Regions from separate parts of the Nocardiopsis sp. TRM 82005 genome, predicted to be linked through region 2. Evidence: riboswitches for the same ligand, from Rfam matches in the RefSeq annotation. Region 2 holds a riboswitch; the other holds the start of a gene.
What was found. A riboswitch is a leader RNA that binds a small molecule or an ion and turns the genes downstream of it on or off. The one in region 2 is predicted to bind glycine.
Positions count from the first base shown of each region.

Region 1: it holds a riboswitch for glycine, as region 2 does, so the genes downstream of both, gcvP (aminomethyl-transferring glycine dehydrogenase) here and gcvT (glycine cleavage system aminomethyltransferase GcvT) in region 2, are expected to answer to the same signal.

Region 1 covers NZ_JBWDTQ010000042.1:13,391-22,299, reverse strand. Annotated here, with positions in the region: gene AC0T5L_RS25995 (tetratricopeptide repeat protein) at 1-582, opposite strand, end outside; gene gcvP (aminomethyl-transferring glycine dehydrogenase) at 869-3,763, opposite strand; glycine riboswitch at 3,862-3,952, opposite strand; gene AC0T5L_RS25985 (MerR family transcriptional regulator) at 4,210-4,698, opposite strand; gene AC0T5L_RS25980 (bifunctional nuclease family protein) at 5,164-5,637, opposite strand; gene AC0T5L_RS25975 (FHA domain-containing protein) at 5,810-6,352, opposite strand; gene AC0T5L_RS25970 (sugar phosphate nucleotidyltransferase) at 6,976-8,909, opposite strand, start outside.
Region 2 covers NZ_JBWDTQ010000023.1:110,193-119,101, reverse strand. Annotated here, with positions in the region: gene AC0T5L_RS19030 (sodium:solute symporter family protein) at 1-15, shown strand, start outside; partial or broken gene AC0T5L_RS19025 (RNA-guided endonuclease InsQ/TnpB family protein) at 141-539, shown strand; partial or broken gene AC0T5L_RS19020 (MerR family transcriptional regulator) at 719-898, shown strand; gene AC0T5L_RS19015 (VOC family protein) at 1,020-1,421, shown strand; gene AC0T5L_RS19010 (L-serine ammonia-lyase) at 1,505-2,917, opposite strand; gene AC0T5L_RS19005 (serine hydroxymethyltransferase) at 2,988-4,256, opposite strand; gene gcvH (glycine cleavage system protein GcvH) at 4,264-4,644, opposite strand; gene gcvT (glycine cleavage system aminomethyltransferase GcvT) at 4,801-5,913, opposite strand; glycine riboswitch at 6,057-6,158, opposite strand; gene AC0T5L_RS18990 (penicillin-binding transpeptidase domain-containing protein) at 6,549-7,319, shown strand; gene AC0T5L_RS18985 (amidohydrolase family protein) at 7,529-8,170, shown strand; gene AC0T5L_RS18980 (3-deoxy-7-phosphoheptulonate synthase) at 8,201-8,909, opposite strand, start outside.

The DNA of each region.
Region 1 (8,909 bases), on a different contig from region 2:
GTGGGAGGCCTCGACGACCGTGGCGGCGTGCAGGCGGCTGACCGCCTCGGGGTCGGGCGGCGGGGTCAGCGCCGCCTCCCAGTGCGCCTCCGCCCCCTCGGTGTCACCGCGCACCTCAGCGGCACGCGCCAGACCGTAGCTGGCCACGGCGGTGTAGACCGGGCCGCCCAGGTCGAGCAGGCGGCGCCAGACGCGTTCGGCCTCGGCGGCCTCGCCCTCCTCTTCCAGGGAGAGCGCGAGGTGGTAGGCGGCGCGCGGGGCGTACCGCGAGTCCCCCGTGGCCAACGCGCGGCGGGCCGCCTCCCGGGCGGCGGACAGGTCGCCGCGCTGGTCCTCGACCACGGCCAGGCCGAGCAGGGCCCGGGCCTGCACGTGCGGATGGGGGTTGGCGGCCACGGCCTGCTGGTAGAGCTTGGCGGCGCGTCTGAGGTGGCCGCTCTCGGCGAGGTCCTGGGCCTGGTCGCACACTTCGGAGGCGTCCCGGCCGGACGGCACGGCGGATCCCTCCGTGTCCTCGGGATCGGTGGCCGAAGGCGGGTCGGCGGGGCCAGAGCGCGCGGGAGGTCCGGACGTCGTGGGCATGAAGTCCGCTTTCCATGGGGGCGTCGGTTCTCGGGGCGGGAACGCAAACCGTGTCGCCGCAACTCTAACGCGGGGCGTGCCGCGGGCTGGTGGTCCGCGCCCGGGATATCGGTCGGATGGTTTCCTTCCCTTCCCTGCCCCGTCCAGCCTCCCTTCAACACAAGCGCCACCTATACGACGTAGATTCACAATCGTCGCAAGGGCACGGACGCGCCTTCCCCCCACCGGAGGAAGCACAAGGGGGCACCGACCCGAAGGTCGGCGCCCCCTGGCGGCCCGGACCGCCCTACAGCTCGAAGGCCTCCGGCGGCGGGCAGGAGCAGACCAGGTTGCGGTCACCGTAGGCCTGGTCGACCCGGCCGACCGGCGGCCAGTACTTGTCCGTACGCAGCGACGCCAGCGGGTACGCCGCATCGGCACGGGTGTAGCCGTGCTCCCACTCGTCGGCGGTCACCGCCTCGGCGGTGTGGGGCGCGTTGCGCAGCGGGTTGTCCTCGGCGTCCCACTCGCCCGAGGCCACCTTGTCGGTCTCGCGGCGGATGGCGATCATCGCCTCCACGAACCGGTCCAACTCGGCCAGGTTCTCGCTCTCGGTCGGCTCCACCATCAGGGTGCCGTTGACCGGGAACGACATCGTCGGCGCGTGGAAGCCGTAGTCCATGAGCCGCTTGGCGACGTCCTCGTTGCTGATGCCGCTGGCCTTCTGCAGCGGTCGGATGTCGACGACGCACTCGTGGGCGACCAGCCCGCCCGCACCGGTGTAGAGCACGGGGAAGTAGGGCTCCAGCCGCTTGGCCACGTAGTTGGCGGACAGCACCGCGATCTCGGTGGCCGAGCGCAGTCCCTGCTCCCCCATCATCCGCATGTACGCCCAGGAGATGGGCAGGATGCCCGCCGAGCCGAACGGGGCCGCGGAGACCGGCCCCACCCCCGTGTGCGGGCCCGCATCGGGCTGGCCCGGGTGGTTGGGCAGGAAGCCGGACAGGTGGGAGCGGACCGCGACCGGGCCCACCCCCGGACCGCCGCCGCCGTGCGGGATGCAGAAGGTCTTGTGCAGGTTCAGGTGGCTGACGTCGGCGCCGAACTCGCCCGGCTTGGCCCAGCCCAGCAGCGCGTTCAGGTTGGCGCCGTCCACGTACACCTGGCCGCCCGCCTCGTGCACCAGATCGCACACCTCGGTGATGGTGTCCTCGTACACGCCGTGCGTGGACGGGTAGGTGACCATGATGGCCGCCAGGTCGTCCGCGTGTTCGGCGGTCTTGGCGCGCAGGTTCTCCAGGTCGACGTTGCCGTTGTCGTCGCAGGCCACGACGGCCACGCGCATACCGGCCATGACCGCGCTGGCGGCGTTGGTGCCGTGCGCGGAGCTGGGGATCAGGCACACGTCGCGGTGTGCCTCGCCGCGCGAGTGGTGGTAGCCGCGGATGGCCAGCAGTCCGGCGAGTTCGCCCTGGGAGCCGGCGTTGGGCTGGAGGGAGACCGCGTCGTACCCGGTGACCTCGGCCAGCCAGGCCTCCAGGTCGCGGATCAGGGCCACGCTACCGGCGGCCTGGTCCAGCGGCGCGAGCGGGTGCAGGCCCGCGAACTCCGGCCAGGTGACCGGCTCCATCTCGGTGGTGGAGTTGAGCTTCATGGTGCACGAGCCCAGGGGGATCATCGTGCGGTCCAGCGCCAGGTCCCGGTCGGACAGGCGGCGCATGTAGCGCAGCAACGAGGTCTCGCTGCGGTGGGTGTTGAACACCGGGTGGGTCAGGTAGTCGACTTCGCGGGCCAGCCCCGCGGGCAGGCGGTCAGCGGTTCCGTCCACGCTCAGGCGCACTCGGGAGGAGCCGCGCTCGGCCTCGCCGAAGGCGGCCAGGACCTTCTCCAGGTCGGCCGGGGCGGTGGTCTCGTCCACGCTCACACCGACCGTGTCCTGGTCGACGGCCAGCAGGTTGTACCCGGACTCCAGCGCGGACTCCACGACGCGGGCGGCGCTGGGCACGCGCACGCGCAGGGTGTCGAAGTAGGCGGAGTGCACGAGCTCGAAGCCGCGCTCGGTGAGAGCGGCGGCCAGGGCGGCGGTACGGGCGTGCACCTGGCGGGCGATCGCGCGCAGTCCGTCGGGGCCGTGGTAGACGGCGTACATCCCGGCCATGACGGCGAGCAGGACCTGGGCGGTACAGATGTTGCTGGTGGCCCTCTCGCGGCGGATGTGCTGCTCGCGGGTCTGTAGGGCCAGGCGGTAGGCGGGCTTGCCCGCGTTGTCCACCGAGACGCCGACCAGGCGGCCGGGCAGCTGGCGGCGCAGCTTCTCACCGACGGCCATGTACCCGGCGTGCGGGCCGCCGAAGCCGAGCGGGACACCGAAGCGCTGGGTGGAGCCGACCGCGACGTCGGCGCCCAGGTCCCCGGGGCTGCGCAGCAGGGTCAGGGCGAGGATGTCGGCGGCCACCACCGCGAGGGCGCCGCGTTCGTGCGCCTGGGCGATGACGGTACCGGGGTCACGGACCGCGCCGCTTGAGGCGGGGTACTGCACCAGGACACCGAAGGCGTCGCCGTCGGGCAGTCCCCGGGACAGGTCGGCGACCACGATCTCGATGCCCAGGGGCTCGGCGCGGGTGCGCAGCACCCGCAGGGTCTGGGGGAAGACGTCGGAGTCGACGACGAAGACGTCGGCCTTGCTCCGGGAGGCGCGCCGGGCAAGGGTCATGGCCTCGGCGGCGGCGGTGGCCTCGTCCAGCAGCGAGGCGCCGGAGACGGGCAGGCCGGTCAGGTCCGAGACCATGGTCTGGAAGTTGAGCAGGGCCTCCAGGCGGCCCTGGGAGATCTCGGGCTGGTAGGGCGTGTAGGCCGTGTACCAGGCGGGGTTCTCCATGATGTTGCGCAGGATGACCGGCGGGGTGAAGGTGCCGTAGTAACCCTGGCCGATCAGCGAGGTGCGCACGTCGTTGCGGGAGGCCAGGTCGCGCAGCTCGGCCAGGGCCTCGGACTCGCCGATCGCCTCGGGCAGGTCCAGCGGCGCGCTCTTCCCGGGCCCGGTGAGGATGGACTCGGGCACGGCGTCGGCCATGAGTTCGGCGGTGGAGCCGTAGCCGACGGTCTTGAGCATCTCCTGGGTCTCAGCCGGGGCGGGGCCGATGTGGCGGTCGGCGAACACCCTGGCGGGTTCGCCGGGGGTGTGCACGGGCTGGTCTGGCATGGAGACCTCCTGGTGACAGGGCCGAGTCTGATCGGCGGTGTTCCTCACGGTCTCCCCCTCTGTCACCGGGCACAGCGGTGCCCAGGCTTCAGAGCGGCCTACTCCACGCGGTCCATGGTGCCTGAGAGGTTACTGGGGAGTGTTGCCCCGTCGGCGCCCCGTTGGCGGGGTCTCTCTCGCGCGGCATCGACAGCCAGCTGACAGTCTGTACATGTGTACAACCAGGATGAATGTCGTTTTTCATCCCTGTTGTGACTACGACCGTACTCGATGGCCGCGCCGGGTACCGCCGCCGGTCAGGTGTTTCACTGGCTTGACGGCTTCGATCTGTCGGATCCTACGAACGGCTGCGGGGCTCCCGTGGCCGCGGCGGCCCGTCCGCCCCGCGCGCGATGCGGTTCGACCGCACGGGGAGGGCACGCGGTCCGCGGTGTGCCTCGGAGGGCTCAACCGGTGCGGCGTTCCCGGCGGCGCCTGGCCAGCTCGTCCACGGGCTGGGGTGCCACGGCGGGCAGGTCGGTCCGCTCCTCGGCGGGGACCACGCCCAGCGCCTCCTCCAGCTCGCGCCAGACGTTGGCCAGGGCCAGGCCGAACATGCCCTGTCCACGCTGCATGAGGTCGACGACCTCCTCGGGCGAGGTGCACTCGTAGACGCTGACGCCGTCGCTCATCAGGGTGATGCGGGCCAGGTCCAGGGCGGGGCGGCCGCGCAGGTGGTCGACCGCGGTGCGGATCTGCTGTAGCGAGATCCCGGTGTCCAGGAACCGTTTGGCCACCTTGAGCAACAGGATGTCGGGGAGGCTGTAGAGGGGGGCGTTGTGGGCTCCGGCACGCACGCTCGGCTCCACCAGGCCGGTCCTGGCCCAGTAGTCGAGCTGGCGGTAGCTGATCCCTGCGGCGGTACACGCCGCGGGGCCCCGGTACCCGACGTCCATAGGCAGCGCCACCACGTCCTCTTCGCACAGTAGGCCCTGCTGCCCCGCTAGCCGCAGCGCGAACCGCCTGTCATGGGGATCCCGCTCGCCGCCCGCTACCGCCACGCCGACCTCCGGCTTCTCGTCCCACGGCGGTCTCGACAGGGGATGTCCACTCAGGGAACGGGTGCGCCGCGGGTTCCACTGCAATGACGGTAGGACGGCCGACCGGCAGCGTCAACGACACCATGCGGCGCGTCGCCAAGTGCGCGCGGCGCTGGTGTCACAGAGCCGCCCGGTGGCGCCCCGTGCGCCTGCCGGGGTTTCGGCCCGAACCATTACGGCCATTTCCTTGTTCCAATCTATCACCGGCGCCCGGAACAAAGCCGCAGGTCGCGGCGTGTCCTCTCCGGTCACACCGAAAGCCACGCACAAGCGGGACCCGCGCCCACGCGCGGGTCCGTCAGGAGGAGCACGCCCCGGCACCTACTCCGTACGTCTGCCGAAGTCTTCGGGCGAGATGTTGTCCAGGAACTCCCGGAACGCCTCGACCTGGTCCTCCTGCTCGTCCGGGATCGGCATCCCGGCCTCTTCGATCACGTCCTCATGCGCGTAGATAGGCGTGCCCGTCCGTAATGCCAGGGCGATCGAGTCGGAGGGGCGCGCGCTCACCTCCACACCGTTGCTGAAAACCAGTTCGGCATAGAAGATGCCGTCGCTGAGGCCGGTGATGTTCACCGTGTTGAGCCCGGTGTCCAGGGCGTCGAGCACGTCCCGGAGCAGGTCATGGGTGAGTGGCCGGGCCGGGGCGACGCCCTGTTGGGCCAGCGCGATCGCGGTCGCCTCCACGCCGCCGATCCAGATCGGCAGGTAGCGGTCCCCATCGGATTCCTTGAGCAGGACAATCGGCTGGTTCGAGGGCATCTCAACCCGGACGCCGACGACCTCCATGTGCTTCACAGCGTCTCCGTCCCACGAGTCGTCATGCCGGATGGGCGCTCGTCCCTGCTCCTCCTGTGGATCAGGACCCGAGGGCGAAATCGGCACCCTTCGTTACAAAGCTCTCCGGCGGCGGGGGGCCGCAAACCTCATCGGCCCACCCACCGCCTCGCGCCCGTAGCCGGTATACCCGTCAGCGTCGAGGTTTGGTCAGTAGGACCATCCGGAACTTGCCGATCTGGATCTCGTCTCCACCGCCGAGCTGGGCCTCGTCGACCGGCTCACGGTTGACGTAGGTGCCGTTGAGGCTGCCCACGTCACGGACACCGAACCCGTCGCCGCGGCGGAAGAACTCCACGTGGCGGCGGGAGACGGTGACGTCGTCAAGAAAGATGTCGCTGTTGGGGTGGCGGCCGGCGGTGGTCACATCACTGTCCAGCAGGAAGCGGCTCCCGGCGTTGGGGCCGCGCCTGACCACGAGCAGCGCCGTCCCCGGCGGTAGCGCGTCGGGATTGGCGGAGTCGTCACCGCCCAGCTCGTCACCGGACTCCTCATCCTCCAGGGCCTGTATGCCAGAGATGGAGATGGTCGAAGTGACGTCTCCGCCAGAGTCCCCGCCAGCGCCTGGTTGGGGACCCTGCTGTTCGGCCCTGCGGAGGGGAGTTCCACAGTGGGAGCAGAAACGGGCATCATCCGCAACGGCGTGACCGCACTGCGTGCAGTAAACGCTCGACATAGGTCGGCTCGGCCTCCTACCGCACGGGGCGGTGCTTGATTCGGCTGGTCGGTGGCGCGTGCCGGGTACCGCGCGGGCACCGGCCCGCGCATCACCCGGAACGCGGCGAGACGCTCCGCTGTCGTGCCAGCGGCGTGTCTCGCACGGTCGGTCGCTAGGTCTCATCCCCCATGTTGTACTCCTTGTCACCCCCGGTGAGGGTGTCCGCCGTTGCCGGGACACCCGGCCCGGTGGGCGACGCGGCGCCCCGGGGAACACTCGACTTTAAACCATATCCCTGTCCAGGAAGGGCTTTGCTCCCCCTCGGCCTGCCGTGGGCGCCCCCGACGCGATCGCACCGGGCGGTGGCGGATCCACTGCCTGGAACACCGCCTCACGCCGGTGGCCGACACCGTCGGGGAACGCAGCCTGTCCTGGTGCTGATGCCCCGCTGGCGGGTTTGGTTCTGCGCGGATCCCCGCGGATTCGCGCCGGTTTCGCCACACTGCCGGGACCTGCCCGTACGCCCAGTCTAGCCAGCGGATCCGCTTGGGGGAGAACACACGGTCGGGCACGAGGGGTAAGCATAACGGCACTGATAGTGCGGGCGCGGGTGGCCTCCCGCCCGCGCCCGCACGGCCGGATCAGCCTTCGGCCCGCTCCACCACGGTCGCCCACTCGTCCAGCAGGCGGTGCGCGGTGTCGGAGTTGGGACCTTCGGCCCAAAGATGGGTCACGGCCTCCGTGGTGTCGGGGAGGACCAGGGCCCAGCTGCCGTCCGGCTCGATCACCCGCACGCCGTCGGTGGTGTCGAGTTCGCGGTCGCCAGCCGCCTCCACGACGGCCCGCATCACGCTCCCCTTGATCGCCCATGGGGTGGGCACGGAACGGCGCAGCAGATGCGCCTGGGGGATCGTACGGTCGATCTGGCTCAGCGAGCGACGGGTACGGGCCACCAGTGCCAGCAGCCGCACGAAGGCGGCGATGGCGTCACTGGTGGGGCTGAACTGCGGCACGACGAAGCCGCCACGGCCGTCGCCCGCGAAGACGATGTCGTCCTCGGCCTGGACCGCCTTGGTCAGCTCGTCGGTGGCCGTGGCCGTCCAGTGCACCTTGACCCCGTGCGAGGCGGCCACCGTCTCGGCGACCCGCGTGGTGGTCACGGGCAGAGCCACCGTCCCGCCGCCGTACTCGGCGCAGACCAGTTCCAGGACGACCAGCAGGGCGCGGCCGCTCTCGACCAGCTCGCCCTTCTCGTCCACGAGGGACAACCGCTCGGCCACGGGGTCGAACCGCACCCCGAAGTCGGCGCCGGAGTTGGCGACCAACTCGCCCAGCCGTGCCAGGTCCCAGTTCTGCTTGGCGACGCTGTCGGTGGGCGAGGACTCGTCCAGCCGGTTGTTGACGGTGAGGACGTCCACCCCGATCCGGCCCAGCAGGGAGGGCAGGATCAGCGAGCCGCTGCCGCCCGCGCAGTCCACCACGACCTTGAGTTCGGCCTCGGCGACGCCGGAGGTGTCCACCTGGCGCAGCAGCTCGTGGGAATAGCTCTCCACGTTGCGGGAGGGGAAGGTCAGCTCACCGATCTCGCCGGGGAAGGCCCGACGGTACTCGGCACGGGAGAAGACCCGGTCGAGCTTGCGCTGGGCGGCGGACGACAGGTCGGCGCCGTCGCCGTCCAGGAACAGGATGTCCACCGACTCCGGGTCTCCCGGGGCGGTGCGCACGGTGATCCCGCCGCTGACACCGCTCTGGGAGGTGTGGAAACGCGCCACCGGCAGCGGCACCACCTCCAGGTCGCGCACCTCGATGGCGGTGGCGGTGAGCGCGCTGATGATGGCGCGCTTGAGCGTGCGGGCGGCGCGGGAGACGTCACGCGAGGTGGTGACGATCGCGCCCTTCTTAAGGGTGGTGGCGTAGGCGTTGGCCAGGCGCACCGCCAGTTCCGGTGTGATCTCGACGTTGATCAGGCCCGACACACCCCGGGGGCCGAACAGCGAGCGCTGCCCGCGCGACTCCCAGATGACGTTGGTGCTGACCACCGCCCCGGCCTCGATGGTCTTGAAGGGGTAGACCTTGACGTCGTTGTGGACGTAGGCCTCGGACTCGATGACGCAGTCCTCGCCCACGACCGCGCCCTCCTCGATCCGGGCGGCGGCCATGACGTCGGTGTTCTTGCCGATGACGGCGCCGCGCAGGTTGGCGCCGCGGCCGATGAACACGTTGTCGTGCAGGACGGTGCGGTGGGCGAAGGCGTCCGCCCGCACCACGGCGTTGCTGCCGACCACGGTGAACTCGCGCAGCTCGGCGCCCGCCTCGACCTTGGCGTAGTCGCCGACGTAGAGCGGTCCCTTGAGTACGGCGGCGGGGTGGACCTCGGCGCCCTCGCCGATCCACACGCCCGGGGATACCTCGAAGCCGTCGATCTCCACGTCGACCTTGCCCGAGAGCACGTCGGCCTGGGCGCTGAGATAGCTCTCGTGGGTGCCCACGTCCTCCCAGTAGCCGTCGGTGACGTAACCGTAGAGGGGTTCGCCCTCCTTGAGGAGCTCGGGGAAGACGTCGCCGGACCAGTCCA
Region 2 (8,909 bases):
GGCGCGAACTCCTGACCGGCAACGGGCCGCCGCCACGGCGGCGGCCGGAAGCCACCTCGCCGACGAGGGCATCGCGGAACCCGCCGGGTGGCCCGCGAAGGACGGTGGCGGATCAGCCTCCGGGATACCTGTCCGCACGGCACGCGAAGGTCGCCGACGCGCGCCGCGAGTTCCACCACCAGCTCTCCACGAAGATCATCGACGACAACCAAGCGGTGTTCGTGGAGGATCTGTGTGTGAAAGGGCTCGGGCGCACGAAGTTGGCCAAGGGTGTGCATGAGGCCGGGTGGTCGGCGTTCGTGCACATGCTGGAGTACAAGGCGAAACGGTACGGGCGCGCCTTCGCCAGGGTCGACCGGTTCCTACCGTCGTCGCAGACCTGCTCGGAGTGCTGGGTGGTCGACGGACCCAAACCCCTCAACGTGCGTACCTGGGCCTGTTCCGGGTGCGGTGCCGAACACGGCCGGGATGTGAACGCGTCCCGCATCGTGCTCGCCGCTGGACGGAGACTCGTCCCAGAGCGGGAAGCGGAGAGCTGAAACGCCGGGCCCCGCTGCGAGATCATGGCGAAGCCTTCGCAGTAGGGGCGGGAGGTCGGGTAGGACCATCACCCCATGGGTGGGGCACCGGCCGGCGAAACAGGAACCAGCGGACACCGCGAGGCGCACCGCGCCCATGGCCGCGAGGTCGTGGGAATCCCCGGGGTCCACCCCGAGGAGGACGTCAACAGCTGAGGATCGCCTCCCGCGCCCGCGAGCTCGTGGACGAGGGCACCCCGATCGAGGCCGCCTGCAAGATCATCATCCTGGAGGACCAGTTGGAGGAGGCGCTGCGGATCAATGAGGAGCTTCGCACCTCCGAGCCCGCCCCGCGGACCGACGAGCGGCCGTCCCCGTAAGCCGGCGCGGCTCTTCCGAACCGGGCGGGCCGTTCCGGTGCCGGAGGGGGACCCCGGCACGGTCCGACCCGCAGCGGCCAGGACTCCGTGAACTGTCGGCGCCCGGTGTTAGGTTCGCCACATGAGCCGAAAGACCTTCGTCAACCTGCCCGTCAAGAGCATCGACGCCACCCGCGAGTTCTTCAACGCGCTGGGTTTCGACTACGCCGCCGCCTTCTCCGACGACAAGGCGCTGTGCATGGTCGTCAACGACAGTTCCTTCGTCATGTTCCTGGCCGAACCGTTCTTCGCGGACTTCGTGCCCTCCGGGATAGCCGACACCTCAGCCGGGGCGGAGGTGATCACCTGTGTGAGCGTGGACAGCCGCGAGGACGTCGACCGGATCGCCGAGGCCGCGGCCGTGGCCGGGGCGACCAACGCCAACACCACCGAGCACACCGGTATGTACTCGCGCTCCTTCGCCGACCCCGACGGCCACCTGTGGGAGTTCCTGTACATGGACGAGGCCGCCACGATCTCCTGAGCCCCGCACCATCGCGCAGGGCGGGCACGAGACCTTCGGCCCGTGCTCGCCGGCGCGCCCCCGCCCCGTCCGGCGGCCGGCCCTCAGCACTCGATGACGTTGACGGCGAGACCGCCGCGACTCGTCTCCTTGTACTTGTCCATCATGTCGCGGCCGGTGTCGCGCATGGTCCTGATGACCTTGTCCAGGGACACGAAGTGGCTGCCGTCGCCGCGTAGCGCTATGCGGGCGGCGCTGATCGCCTTGACCGAGGCCAGCGCGTTGCGCTCGATGCACGGCACCTGCACCAGGCCGCCGATCGGGTCGCAGGTCAGCCCCAGGTTGTGCTCCATGGCGATCTCCGCGGCGTTCTCCACCTGGGCGGGGGTGCCGCCCAGCACTTCGGCCAGGCCGGCGGCGGCCATCGAGGAGGCGGAGCCCACCTCGCCCTGGCAGCCCACCTCGGCGCCGGAGATCGACGCGTTCTGTTTGAACAGGATGCCGATCGCCGCGGCGGTCAGCAGGAAACGCACCACGCCCTCGTCGCCCGCGCCCGGGCTGAAGTGCAGGTAGTAGTGCAGTACCGCGGGCACGATGCCCGCCGCCCCGTTGGTCGGCGCGGTCACCACACGGCCGCCCGCGGCGTTCTCCTCGTTCACCGCCAGTGCGTACAGCGTGATCCAGTCGCTACCGCGCATGGGATCGGAGTCCACGCTCGTCGGCGCCAGCAGGCCCGACTCGTCGCAGTTGCCGCCCAGCTGCCGGTACATGCGGTGCGCCCTGCGGGGCACCTTCAGCCCGCCGGGCAGGCTGCCCTCGGTGGTCACACCTCGGCGCACGCACTGGCGCATCGCCGCGCAGATGGTGAGCAGCTCGGCGCGGATCTCCTCCGGTGAGCGCCCGAACGCCTGCTCGTTGGCGAGCATCACAGCGCTGATCGACATCCCCGTCTCGGAGCAGATCCCCAGCAGCTCCTCGGCGCTGTCGAAGGGGTACGGCAGCGCGGTGTCGTCCGGCTTGATCCGGTCCGCGCCCACGGCCTGCTCGTCCACGACGAACCCGCCGCCCACCGAGTAGTACACCTTCGCGGCGAGCTCGGTTCCGTAGGAGTCCAGCGCCACGAACCGCATCCCGTTCGGGTGGTCGGGCAGGCTCTCCTTGCGCCGGAAATCCACGTCCACGGACGGGTCGAAGGCCACGGGCGGCCCCTCGGGCCCGCCCAGGTACAGGGTCCGCCCCTCGCGCACCCGTCCGACGAGCTCGGGTACCGAGTCCACGTCCACGTGCTCGGGGGTGTGCCCCATCAGTCCCAGGACCACGGCAGTGTCACTCCCGTGTCCCTTGCCGGTGAGGGCCAGGGATCCGTACAGTTCGGCCCGCACCCGGGCCGCGCCGTCGAGCAGTCCGCCCTCGCGCAGGCCGTCCACGAACGTGTGCGCGGCCTTCATAGGTCCGACCGTGTGCGAGCTGGACGGTCCGATACCGATCTTGAACAGGTCGAACACGCTGATGGCCATGGCTGTCCTCCTCGTTGAGTACAGGGCCGGGATGTGCCGTGCGGGGCACCGGGCCCCGCACGGCGGGGCTCTACAGGTTCGGGTAGAGCGGGTACTTCGCGGTCAGTGCCTGTACGCGGCCGCGCAGCGCGGCGGCGTCGAACTCCGGCTTGAGCGCCTCGGCGATGACGTCCGCGACCTCGGCGAAGTCCTCGTCGCCGAAACCGCGGGTGGCCAGGGCCGGGGTGCCGATCCGCAGGCCGGACGTGACCATCGGCGGACGCGGGTCGTTGGGCACCGCGTTGCGGTTGACCGTGATCCCGATCGAGTGCAGGCGGTCCTCGGCCTCCTTGCCGTTGAGCTCGGAGTTCACCAGGTCCACCAGGGCCAGGTGCACGTCCGTGCCCCCCGAGAGCACCTTCACGCCGACCTCGGTCATGTCCGGACGGGTCAGCCGCTCGGCGAGCAGCTTCGCGCCGGATACGGTGCGCCGCTGGCGCCCGGCGAACTCCTCGCCCGCCGCGACCTTGAGCGAGACCGCCTTGGCCGCGATCACGTGCTCCAGCGGCCCGCCCTGCATACCGGGGAACACCGCGGAGTTGATCTTCTTGCCGTACTCCGCCTTGGCCAGGATCATGCCGCCGCGCGGGCCGCCCAGGGTCTTGTGCGTGGTGGTGGTGACCACGTCGGCGTGCGGCACCGGGTTGGGGTGCAGCCCCGCCGCGACCAGACCGGCGAAGTGCGCCATGTCCACCATCAGCAGTGCGCCGACCGAGTCGGCGATCTTGCGGAAGCGGGCGAAGTCCAGCTGGCGAGGGTAGGCCGACCAGCCGGCGACGATCATCTTGGGCCGGTGCTCCTCGGCGAGCGCCTCGATCTCGTCGTAGTCGACGGTGCCGTCCTCGTCGCGCACGTGGTAGGCCACCGCGTTGAGGATCTTGCCGGAGTAGTTGATCTTCATGCCGTGGGTCAGGTGGCCGCCGTGGGCCAGGTCCAGACCCAGGATGGTGTCATCCGGCTTGAGCAGCGCGAAGTACACGGCCGTGTTGGCCTGCGCACCCGAGTGCGGCTGCACGTTCGCGTGCTCGGCGCCGAACAGCTCCTTGGCGCGGTCGATCGCGAGCTGTTCGACGACGTCGACGTGCTCGCACCCGCCGTAGTAGCGGCGACCGGGGTAGCCCTCCGCGTACTTGTTGGTCAGGACGGTGCCCTGCGCCTCGATGACCGCCTGGGGGGCGAAGTTCTCCGAGGCGATCATCTCCAGGGTGTCGCGCTGGCGGGCCAGCTCCGCGTCGACCGCGGCCGACACCTCGGGGTCCAGTTCGCCCAGCGTCTGGTTGAGCGTGTTGTCAGTAGCCATCGTGGGCCTACTCCTCGCCTTCGGTCAGTTTGGTGTACTCCTCGGCGGAGAGCAGATCGGAGGGCTCCTCGGAGAGCCGCACCCTGAACAGCCACCCGGCCCCGAAGGGGGCGGAGTTGACCGCCTCGGGCTCGTTTTCGAGGGCCTCGTTGACCTCGACGACCTCGCCGCTGACCGGTGAGTAGATGTCACTGACGGACTTGGTGGACTCCACCTCGCCGCACGGCTCGCCCGCGGACACCTCGCTGCCGGCCTCGGGCATCTCGACGTAGACGATGTCACCCAGGGCCTCGGCGGCGAACGAGGTGATCCCGACGGTGGCGACCCCGTCCTCGACCACGACCCACTCGTGTTTGGCGGTGTAACCCAGCTCCGTGGGAACGCTCACTTCAACTCTCCTTGGAGGTGTTCCATTTTCCTGCCGCGCGCCCGTACGGCTGCCCGGCCCGGCCTACGCCCGGTCGCGCCCCGTGCGTGCGGGTCCCTCCGTGGGGGATCCCGCCGCGCGGGGCGTGCGGGCCTTCGGGGTGTGAAGGCCCCTGCTCTACGACTGCCGCTTGTAGAACGGCAGTTCGACCACGTCGACGTCCTCGCCCCGTCCGCGCACGTCCACGGTGAACGTGCCGGTCGAGGTGTCGAGGTCGCCGTCCACGTAGGCCATGGCGATGGGGCGGCCCAGGGTGGGAGAGGGCGCGCCGCTGGTGATGGTTCCGACGACCGTGCCGTCGCGCAGTACGTTCTGGTCCTTGCGCAGCGGGCGGCGACCGCGTGCGAGGAGGCCGATGAGGCGGCGGGGACGGGAGGTGCGCGAGGCTTCCTCCAAGGCGGCCCGGCCCACGAAGTCGCCCTTGTCGAACTTGACCACCCGGCCCAGGCCGGCGTCGAAGGGGGTGAGGTCGGCGGTGAGCTCCTGCCCGTACAGCGGCATCCCGGCCTCCAGGCGCAGGGTGTCGCGGGCCGAGAGCCCGGCGGGCACGAGGCCGTGCTTCTCCCCTTCGGCCAGGAGGGCGTCCCACACCTTGGGGGCCCGCGTGGCGGGCCTGACGAAGATCTCGAAGCCGTCCTCGCCGGTGTAGCCGGTACGGGCGAGCAGGACGGGTTCACCGGCGACGGTGTGCTCGTACCCGGCGTAGTAGCGGATGTCGTCCAGGTTCGCGTCGGTCAGCGGCGCCAGGACGTCCACGGCGCGCGGACCCTGGACGGCGATCAGGGCGTGGTCGGCGGACTCGTCGGCGACCTCGGTGTCGAAGCCGGAGGCCCGCTCGGCCAGGGCGGAGGCCACGACCGGCACATTGGCGGCGTTGGCCACGACGAGGTACTCCTCCTCGCCGAGCCGGTAGACGATGAGGTCGTCCAGGACCCCGCCGTCCTCGGCGGTGATCATGCTGTACCGGGCCCGGCCCACCTTGACCCGGGACAGGTGCCCCACCATCGCGTAGTCCAGGGCGTCGGCGGCCTGCGGTCCGGTCAGCCGGATCTCACCCATGTGGGAGAGGTCGAACAGGCCCGCGGCCTCGCGCACCGCCCTGTGTTCGGCGGTCTCGCTGCCGTAGCGCAGCGGCATGAGCCATCCGGCGAAGTCGACGAGGGTGGCGCCGGCCTTCTCGTGGGCCTCGCGCAGCGCCGTGGCGCGCGGCGCGGATGCGGGCTCTGACATGGGAACTCCCGAGAGGATGGGCGTCGTGACGTACGTGGCGTTGCCATCCTCCCCCTCTGTCATCGGTGCCTGAGAGCTTCGCCATGCCTCGGCGTGGCTTGCACCTTCGGCGAGAGACGGTCGTCCCTGCTTTCCAGAGTGGTCTCGCCCGTACGGTCCACTGTGCCTGAGAGGTTGTCTTCGGGGAGGAATTGCTCCTTCGGCGGCCCGTGCTGGATACGCGGGCACTCTCCCGTACGGGGTCAGCAACACGTTCAGCCTAGCAGCGGCCGCACACGGCCCCCAAGAGTGCCCGGAGCTGCCCCCGGTGGAGCCGTGGCCGCCCGCCTCCGAGCCCGGCACCTCGCCGGACCCCGGACCGGTGTCCCCGCCGTCACCGCCCTCTGGCGGGGTCGAGAGGTTAGCGTGTGCCGAGGACGGGCTTTTGTCGTGTGGAGGGGATGGCGAATGCGAACCGACACCGGGGACGGGTCCCGGAGGCTGCGGGGGACGGTACGCGGCCTGCCCGCGCTGGCCGCCGGATGCGTCCTCACCCTGGCCGCGGGGACCGGGTGCGCCGAGTCCGGGCAGGGCGGCGGGCCACGGGAGACGGGGATCCGGCCGGGTCCTCCGGGGACGGCCCGGAGGCCGGTGCCCTGACCCGGGGCGACGTGGCCGCCGAGGAGCGCGAGGACCTGGAGGCGGTGTTCTCCGAGGAGGGGGTCGTGGGCGCCTTCGCGCTCTACGACGTGCGGGAGCGGAGGGCGACCGTGGTCGGGCCCGAGGAGGCCCATGAGCGCGCGGTGCCCGCGTCCACCTTCAAGATCCCCAACACCCTGATCGGGCTACAGACGGGCGCGGTCGAGGACGTGGACGAGGTGCTGTCCTACGGCGGCGGGTCCCAGCGGGTGCCCGAGTGGGAGCGGGACATGTCCCTGCGTGAAGCCTTTCCCGCCTCCAACCTGTCCGTCTACCAGGAACTGGCCCGCAGGGTCGGGCACGAGCGGATGGTGACCTGGGTGGACCGATTCGACTACGGAAACCGGTCGGTGGGCGACGCGGACTCGGTGGACGGGTTCTGGCTGGACGGTCCGCTGGAGATCTCCGCCATGGAGCAGACCTCATTCCTGGCCGACCTGGCCCTCGCCGACCTGCCCGTGGACACGGAGCACCAGCGGGCGCTCCAGGAGATCGCCACCGTGGAGGAGGGCGACGGCTACACCCTGTGCGCCAAGACCGGGTGGGCCACGGGCGTCGAGCCCGCGCCGGGCTGGTGGGTCGGCTGGGTCGAGCGAGGCGAGGAACTGTACACCTTCGCGCTGCGTATCGAACTCGAGGAGGACGGGCAGGAGGAGTTGCGGGTGTCGCTGGGACGCGAACTGCTCGTGGAGCTGGAGGTCCTGCCGCCGGAGGCCGCCGGGGAGTGATCCCGTCGGGCCCGGGGCGGTCGGAGCGGCCGCGGACACCCCGGAGTACGGATCCGGGAGGCGCGGCGGCCTCGGGTCGTCTGGAGGGAGGGCACTGAGGTCCGAGGACACGACGGTCACGGTCCGGGGCGGGACCGTGTTCGACGGAACCGGCACCGGGCCGCCGTCCGGACTGGGTGGTCGTGGCGCGCGGCGGACGGATCGACTGGATGGGTCCCGCCGCGGACGCCCCGAGGATCGGCGGGCCGCACCACGAGATCGACGTGACCGGGTGCACCGTCCTGCCCGGGTTCGTCGACACCCACGTGCACATGGTCATGTCCGGCGACGGCATGAACCCGGCCGACCTGGTGGACCAGCCGCCGCACTACGGCTACGAGATCGGCGAGCGCGGGATCGACATGATGGGGGAGCGCGGCGCCTTCCTGGTGCCCACCCTGGCCACGGCCACCGCTCGGCCCGACCCGGCGAAGTCGGCGGACGACGCCGTAGCCAAGAAGCTCAGGCTCCAGGAACACCTGAGCGAGCGCGTGTCCGCGGCCCTGCGCGCCGGGGTGCGTGTGGCCCTGGGGACCGACTCCGGTGTCTGCTCGCACGGCCGCAACCTGCGTGAACTCGCACTGCTCGTGGAACACGGCCTGAGCACAGAGGCCGCCCTGTTCGCCGGGACCCGGGACGCGGCCGAACTCGTGGGCCTGGCCGACGAGATCGGCACGCTGGAGATCGGCAAGCGGGCCGACATCGTCGTCTGCGCCGGGGACCCCCTCACCGACATCGCGGTGGCGGCGGGCCCGAGCAGCATCACCGCGGTGGTCGAGGACGGGGCCGTGCACAAGGACATCCGCGCCTGAGCGGACGCGGATGCCCTCGCGTGTCCGTCGTCAGGCGGCGTTCTTGCGGCGCTGACGCACGGACTCGGCCAGCTGGGACAGCACCTCGCCGGTGGTCTCCCAACCCATGCACTTGTCGGTGATCGACTGGCCGTAGGTCAGGTCGGCCGGGTCCCCCAGCTTCTGGGCGCCCTCGACGATGAAGCTCTCCAGCATGACACCGACGATGCCCTTCTGGCCCTCGGCGACCTGGGCGGCGATCGCGGCGGTCACACCGGGCTGGCGGGTGTGGTCCTTGCCGCTGTTGGCGTGGCTGGCGTCGATCATCAGGCGGCGGGGCAGCCCGGCGCCCTCGATGACCTCCAGGGCCGCGTTGACCGGCTCGGCGCCGTAGTTGGGGCCGCTGCGTCCGCCGCGCAGGATGACGTGGCAGTCCGGGTTGCCGTTGGTCTCGACCACGGAACCGGCACCGGCCGGGTCGATCCCGAAGAAGGTGTGCGAGGCGGCCGCGGCTCCGACGGCGTCCACGGCCACCTGGACGTCGCCGTCGGTGCCGTTCTTGAAGCCCACGGGTGTGCTCAGGCCGCTGCTCAGCTGGCGGTGCACCTGGCTCTCGGTGGTGCGCGCCCCGATGGCGCCCCAGGAGACGACGTCGGCGATGTACTGGGGGGTGATGGGGTCGAGGAACTCGGTCCCGGCGGGCAGCCCCAGCGAGTTGATGTCCAGCAGGAGCTTGCGCGCGGTACGCAGGCCGCGGTGC